Regions from separate parts of the Anoxybacillus andreesenii genome, predicted to be linked through region 2. Evidence: riboswitches for the same ligand, from Rfam matches in the RefSeq annotation. Region 2 holds a riboswitch; each other region holds the start of a gene.
The links. Region 2 has a riboswitch for cyclic di-GMP ahead of J2S07_RS08630 (WG repeat-containing protein). Riboswitches for the same ligand answer to the same signal wherever they lie in the genome.

Region 1: another riboswitch for cyclic di-GMP. It lies ahead of J2S07_RS08465 (methyl-accepting chemotaxis protein); the one in region 2 lies ahead of J2S07_RS08630 (WG repeat-containing protein).
Region 3: another riboswitch for cyclic di-GMP. It lies ahead of J2S07_RS05410 (putative bifunctional diguanylate cyclase/phosphodiesterase); the one in region 2 lies ahead of J2S07_RS08630 (WG repeat-containing protein).

The regions. Positions count from the first base shown of each region.
Region 1 covers NZ_JAUSTU010000006.1:179,592-181,923, reverse strand. The annotation lists gene J2S07_RS08465 (methyl-accepting chemotaxis protein) at 1-1,108, opposite strand, end outside; cyclic di-GMP riboswitch class II at 1,221-1,304, opposite strand; gene J2S07_RS08460 (diguanylate cyclase) at 1,418-2,332, opposite strand, start outside.
Region 2 covers NZ_JAUSTU010000007.1:6,152-8,483, reverse strand. The annotation lists gene J2S07_RS08635 (DEAD/DEAH box helicase) at 1-388, opposite strand, end outside; cyclic di-GMP riboswitch class I at 653-737, shown strand; gene J2S07_RS08630 (WG repeat-containing protein) at 823-2,332, shown strand, end outside.
Region 3 covers NZ_JAUSTU010000004.1:66,711-69,042, forward strand. The annotation lists gene J2S07_RS05410 (putative bifunctional diguanylate cyclase/phosphodiesterase) at 1-1,277, opposite strand, end outside; cyclic di-GMP riboswitch class II at 1,343-1,426, opposite strand; gene sdaAA (L-serine ammonia-lyase, iron-sulfur-dependent, subunit alpha) at 1,558-2,332, opposite strand, start outside.

The DNA of each region.
Region 1 (2,332 bases), on a different contig from region 2:
CTAAATTCCCTGTATCCCGAATTTGTTGTATAAGCTGCACTGATACTTGCTGCAAAGAGTCCATATTAGAAGTGATTTTAATTATTTGCTCCTTCGTATGCTCAGATAATTTTCGAACTTCTGCAGCTACGACAGAAAAACCACGCCCATGTTCACCAGCCCTAGCTGCTTCGATACTAGCATTTAAGGCAAGCAGGTTCGTTTGATCCGCTATTTCTCTTATCATCTTGACTACATCCTGGGTATGTTTAATTTCCTGACTAAGCTGTCCCACCTTTGTTACGACCTCTTCATAAACATGACCCACCATCTGTATACCATGTAGCGCCTCATCTACCACTCGTTTACTATCTTCTGCTGACTGAACAGCCTCATCGGTTCCTTCGGCTACCTTTGTAGCATAGTTAGCAACTTCTTGAATTGATGAGCTCATTTCTTCTGTTGCTGCTGTCACACTATACGTTTCATCGAGCTGTTTTTCCATGCTTGTAATAAGCTGCTTTGTCGTGTCAATGCCTGTTGTCTCACTGAGCATGTCTGAAACAGAAAAAAGAAAGGATTTAAAGGTTTCTTCCATATATTTTTCTACAATAAGCTGCTGGTCAAATGCAGCAAGCTTTTGAACCGCAAGAACCGTTTTCATCATTCTATCAGGATTTTGATGTGATTTTTCCATTAATATTGAGGTCATTAGTTGAATCATTAAGTGATGAGCAGATATAAAGTGTTCTGCAGTCAAGTTGATTCTACTATGTACCTGCCCAATATTAAGTCTTGTGGATATATATTCATAATTGACTTCCGCACTCAAGAATTGATGCAAGTATTTTTCCATTGTCTTCTTTAATTTTTCAAAGGTCGAGTGTTGAAGGATGATTTTTTGAAGCTGTTCCACCGATTGGATATTTTCATAGAAGTGATTAATCAATTCCTCTTTAAAAGGAGCTAGAATGATAGCAGCCTCTTTGACATATGCCAATGAATCTTGATCAATACCGAAAAATTTCAATCGTTCTTTGACTCTTTCCCCGACTTGGGAAATATCTGTTTTACCCGAAAAATTCAAATATTCATTCCATGGTTTAGCTTTTTTTACAAAAATGTTCATTAACTTCCCTCCGCAATAATTAAGTTTTATTTTTATTTTTATAATTCTTCAATCTTTGTAAAAAATTATCGGCATCCTTATCAAAAAAGTTAGAAAAAAAAACCGACCCGTAACATACTAGGGTCGGTTGCACTACTTGCTCCAAATCATCCAAGTGCCCACATACAAATGATTCTTCATCGCTTCCATAATTCTATGTATTAAAATGTCATTTACTATATTTAAGTTTATTATAGTTAATAAATTACAAAAATCAACAAAAACTGCTAAATATATCTAATTTATGATAAAAAAGTAAAGACCACTAGTTTATAAGACTACCAACTGATTTCTCCCATTTTCTTTTGCTTTGTATAAATTTCTGTCCGCCAATTTGATTGCTTCTTCAAGCTTAGTGTTTTTTTCTATTTCAGCTAGCCCAATTGATACAGAGACCTTTATAGATTGATTTTTATCTATTTTGAATAAAGTAGTCCGAATCTCATTCTGAATTTCCTCAATCAGCTTTTTTGCTTCTTCAAAACAAGCCGTCCTTTGGTACAGAATAAATTCCTCGCCACCATACCTGGCAATTTTTATATTTTCATTTTCATACTTCTTGAATATCCTCGCCAACATCATCAATACTTGATCTCCAGCTATATGACCATATTTATCGTTCAACTGCTTGAAATGATCAATATCGATCATGGAAATGGAATGTGTTTTATTTACTTCCAACAAACTTTCCTCAACTAATTGTGTGAATTTATTTTTATTTAGTAGTTTTGTAAGAGGATCGTGGCAAGCAAGGAATTCCAATTGCTGCTTTAAAGCCTCGCGCTTATGTTCTAGGAGAATAAAAAGATAAAAAATGACAGCTGTACCAAGAAATGATAGATACCTTATCCAGAAAATATCCATAAATATTTCCAATCCGTTAGGAAGGATAAATATAATAGGGAAATCAGAAATAAACCAACATACTGATATAAGGATCATTCTGCCTATCAAATGGCTGCGGGCTTTGTCGGGTTTATAAAATGACAAGGTAAACAAGGTCGGTAGAATCATACCGAATATTATTCCTGGAATGGCCCCATCTCCTCCCATGAAAAAGCGCCAAAAGCTGACAATAGTAAGGACAGGGAGCGTTATTTTCCAGCCTCTGAGCAGCGCCAAGAATATGAGTGGAATCAGCCTTAAATCCAGTCTGTAGGATCCAAATTGAATTGGCAAATAAAA
Region 2 (2,332 bases):
TTTTCACTCTCAGCCGTTTTTGTTTGTTTTTTTTGATTTCATCCAAGCGCTCTATTAATTGTTCAAGCAGTTCCCAAGGATCATGTAACAGATAAGCATCCGAGATAAATTCCCCAAGGTTTTTCTCCAAGGCAAGGATGATCCCCCTACCCTCAGAGGAAAGCACTTTGCCGCCCGTTTTCATCGTTCCCCATTCCAGCTTTATTGAGGAACCAACTGGTATTTTCAACGAGCTGGCTGTATCAAAATAATAGCTATATGGGCCTTCATTTGATACCATCCTGCCATTTACTACGGAATACCTGCTTCCTCCAAATTTTTTTAAGTATGTAATCTCTTGATGCAGCGCTTGCTGCCACTCTTTGATATAGGTTATGGTTGTTGTCATTTGCTTCCCCTTGTTGTCGCTTTATACTATGTATTTTTTAGATTGTGCAAACACTCCTTAGTATAGTTTACTCAAGGCTTTCAGCAAATATTTTTTACACCTCATTCGGGATCTGCTGGTAGTAAGAAATTTGTAGCAGTCCTTACTTGTGGGATTGATGCTTACTTAGGCAGATTTGCCGCCTTTGTTGGAATTCCTACCAAAAATTATTAAAAATCTATAGATTTTCCCCTCAAAAGATAGTAAAATTCTACTGTTTCTACTTATACGAAGTGGCAAACTTATCGAAAGGTAAGGACGCAAAGCTCCAGACCTAATGCCTATTGGCTACGGTGGCTGAGTTACCGAATTTAGTTGGGAAACGGATATCTTCCTGCTTTTATTTAAAGCAGGTATTTTTTTTGCTCAAAATTAGACATCTAGGGGGTTACAGAATGAAATTTAGAAATTGGAAAGTCGCTGCATCTTTACTTGTAATATCTGGTGCCTTACTAACAGGCTGCCAGGATACGGGGAATGAAGGCAAAACATCTAAGGAAACCTTGAAGACTGAGTCTTCTCAAAAAGAGACAAAGCCTACGTTGGAAGAGCAAGGATTTGAAATTAAAACGGTCCTGTCCTATGGTGAAAATCTCAATATGATATCACTTGAAAAAGACGGTGCGGAGTATGTCGGTACGATTGATGATAACTTTCATTGGCTGATGGAGCCCACGAATGAATATAAATTTGAGGAATTAGAGTTCCATGATGGACTAGCTGCAGCGAGTATTCCAGAAATGAGAGAAATGATACTAGCGGAGGACCCTGAGGCTAGATTATACGGTTACATAAATACAAAAGGCGAATGGGTCATTGAACCGATATTCAGATCTGCCAATAATTTTTCAAACGGAGTTGCAGTAGTAAGTACGATCGAGGAGGATCGTGATGATCTCAGTAATTCACGAACAATTGTCATTGATACAAAAGGAAAGGAAGTTGGCGAATTAGCTGAGGTGGGCCTTGAAAAATTGGACTTATATGATGGAGACTACTTTTACGGTTCATATTTCGGTGATTATTTATACACGACATTCGGATTTTTTGACAAACAGGGAAACTACATAGAAGTATATGAAGAAGAGCCAGAAGATGAAGGTAGTCATTTTCTAGTCTTGGACGGAAAAATCATCAAAGAAGATGCTGATGGTTATATTAGCATCGAGGGATTGGATGGTTCCCCTATTAAAACCTTCGATCAGACAGGCCACTTTACAACAGAAGATATTAAAGACCTGCTCGATCACAACATGTTCCTCGCTTCAGGTGACATCGTTGGGGGAGAAGGAAATGCCATCGTGGATTCTAATTTCAATGTACTTTTTCAACCTGATGGTTTTACACTGGGATTAGCCAAAAATCTCATCTTCACTGGAGAATCATCAGGTGACCCTGAGGATGAGGCATATACTCAATCAGGGGACTTTTTTGACTATACAGGTAAAAAAGTATTTAGAGTAACCAATATGGTTGGTGCCGTTTATGGTGATAAATATTTTGCTAAAGGAAAAGAATATTATCAATTAGTAGACATAAATGGAAAAGTATTAATTGACGAATCCAAGAAAATCACCGACACTGAAGCTGCTTTGTTTGATGAGGGTGGGGATGACAACACTCCTAGTAAGAAATTAGTTCGAATTGAATATAGAAAAAATGCAAAAGATGCAGAGCCAAATCAAGCACTTTTAAACGTAGATACTTTAAAAATAGTAGACTATGAGGACTTGCTAAGATTGGAAACTGATGGATCGAAAGTAGTGAAAGCTCAAGCTAAAGAAGTTAAGAACAAGCAGAAAGATACAAACACCAAAGTGGTTAAAAATACATCGGCAGAGTTAATTGAGCACAAAAAAGAGTATTGGAGATTTGTAGACGTCTTGACAAATCAAATAAAGGAAA
Region 3 (2,332 bases), on a different contig from region 2:
ACATGAGCATGCTTCAATAGCTCTGTTTCCGTTCTGCCATGCTCAGGATAAATGGAAACACCAATATTTAATGTCACATTGAGTCGTAAATGCTGAATTTGAAAAGGCTCATTCATCGCATTTTGAATCTGTTTGCAGATCGAAATGACATCCTTTTCACTTGTTAATTCGGACATGAGAACGGTATACTCATCCCCACCCATCCTTGTAATTAAGAGGTGGGTAGGCAATATTTGTCTCATCCTCTGAGCAACTCCTTTAAGAACAAGGTCTCCAAAGGAATGTCCGAGGGATTCATTAACCGTCTTAAATCGCGCAATATCAATAAAAAGAATAGCTTTCTTCATACCTGCCCTATTTTTCAACTCATCTTCAAGCCGCTCCTTGAACAAGCGTCCATTTGGTAGCTTTGTCAATTCATCATGGTAGGCAAGATAGCGCAGCTGAGATTGGGCCTCCTTTTGCTTTTGAAACGGCTCCTCTACAGAGGTCCAATAAAAAGAACGCATAAGAAAGTAAAAACCAAATAATTGAAATAAATGCCCTACAAAATTTGAAATATCATAAACGCTCTTATAAGAGGTAAACATAGAATCTCCGATGATTAAATAAACAGAAGCAACAAGTAGCATGAGATGAAGTGTTTCCTTAGAATTCTGATTGAGCCTCCTAATTAAGAAAATAATACAGACAATCTGAAGAATGATGGCGATGTACTGCAAACTATTTTTCAAAATCGTTGTTCCTTGCCCATCGATAACCAATTCAGGCAAAAAGTTGGCAGGATTGAAAATAATGAATGCCCATATGAAGGTGTAGACTCCCCCAAGCAAGTACCCTTTCCATCTCCACCAGATAGATACCTTCCGATCCCTTGATGCAACAATGATTAGCAGCCCAAGAGCTTGGGTCAATCTTCCGACGATATAAAACCAGGTTGCTTTATATGGTGAACTTTCTGTGATAAAAAACGGCATTCCTTTATAAGAGATAAGGTGCAGTACTTCAAGCAATGCTATCGTGAAAAAAAGACTGCCTAGCCACAATCGATAACTGGACAGAACATGCGGAAACATCATCCATGCTTGAATAGCAATGGTAAACGATACGACGACCATGAAGATTTCCATAATAATATGTAAAGATAAATAGTTAGCCTCACCGAAGATTCCATATAAAGATTCTTTATAAATGATCGCTAACAACGTTAGTATAATGGAAACTATAATAATAGCTCCATTCACTTTCAAAAAATGATTTTTCATCCATCGTCTCAAGTTGTTTACCCCTTTGACCGTTTTTTTCATTGGTCCTGCAGATTCTGAGATCAAAAAAACCGACCTTAAACCAAGGCCGGTTGCACCACTTTCTCCCAGCCTCTCAAGTGCCCAAATACGAAAGGATGATCATCGAATCCATAAAATATGATACGCAATAGTCATTTATGCCTATATTATAAATGATTTTTCTTGAAGACTACTATATTTTCTTAAAGAAAAATTTGACGATAAATCAACAGTTTTGCCTTTGTCACAGGAACAAGGAATTTTCTACCTCTTACTCCTTCGGTAACAAATGAAGTAATAGTGACTTCTGAGCCCCTGGCTCCACCGATTCTTTTCGACCGAATATTTCTGCCTCAAGCCTCTTTCCAGTCGGAGTAGCTGCTAGTCCGCCCTTTGCAGTTTCTCGCAGAGCGGTTGGCATCGTTTGCCCGATCAAATACATCGAATGGATGACCTCGTCACAAGGAATACGACTTTTGATTCCCGCTAGTGCCATATCCGCTGCTGTAATGGCATTCGATGCACCCATCGCATTTCTTTTCACACATGGGACTTCTACTAAGCCCGCTACTGGATCACAAACAAGACCAAGCATGTTCTTTAAAGTAATCGCCATGGCTTCAGCACATTGACTTGGCGTTCCACCTGCCAATTCTACAATAGCTGCGGCTGCCATCCCGCTTGCAGAACCAACCTCTGCCTGGCATCCTCCAGCCGCACCAGAAATCGAGGCATTATTGGCTACGACAAATCCGAAGGCAGCAGCTGTAAAAAGGAATTCTATCATTTCCATTCTTGTCGGATTTAGCTTCTCCTTCACCGCAAATAAAGTACCTGGTACCACTCCCGCAGAGCCAGCGGTTGGGGTGGCACAGATGGTCCCCATCGCCGCATTTACTTCATTTGTTGCCATCGCCTTACTGACAGCGTCTAATAAAAGATTCCCACCGAGAGATTTTCCACTGTTAATATATTTTTGGAGAAGAACGGCATCTCCCCCAGTCAGTCCTGATACGGAGACGACTCCTTTTAGTCCGCGTTCGACC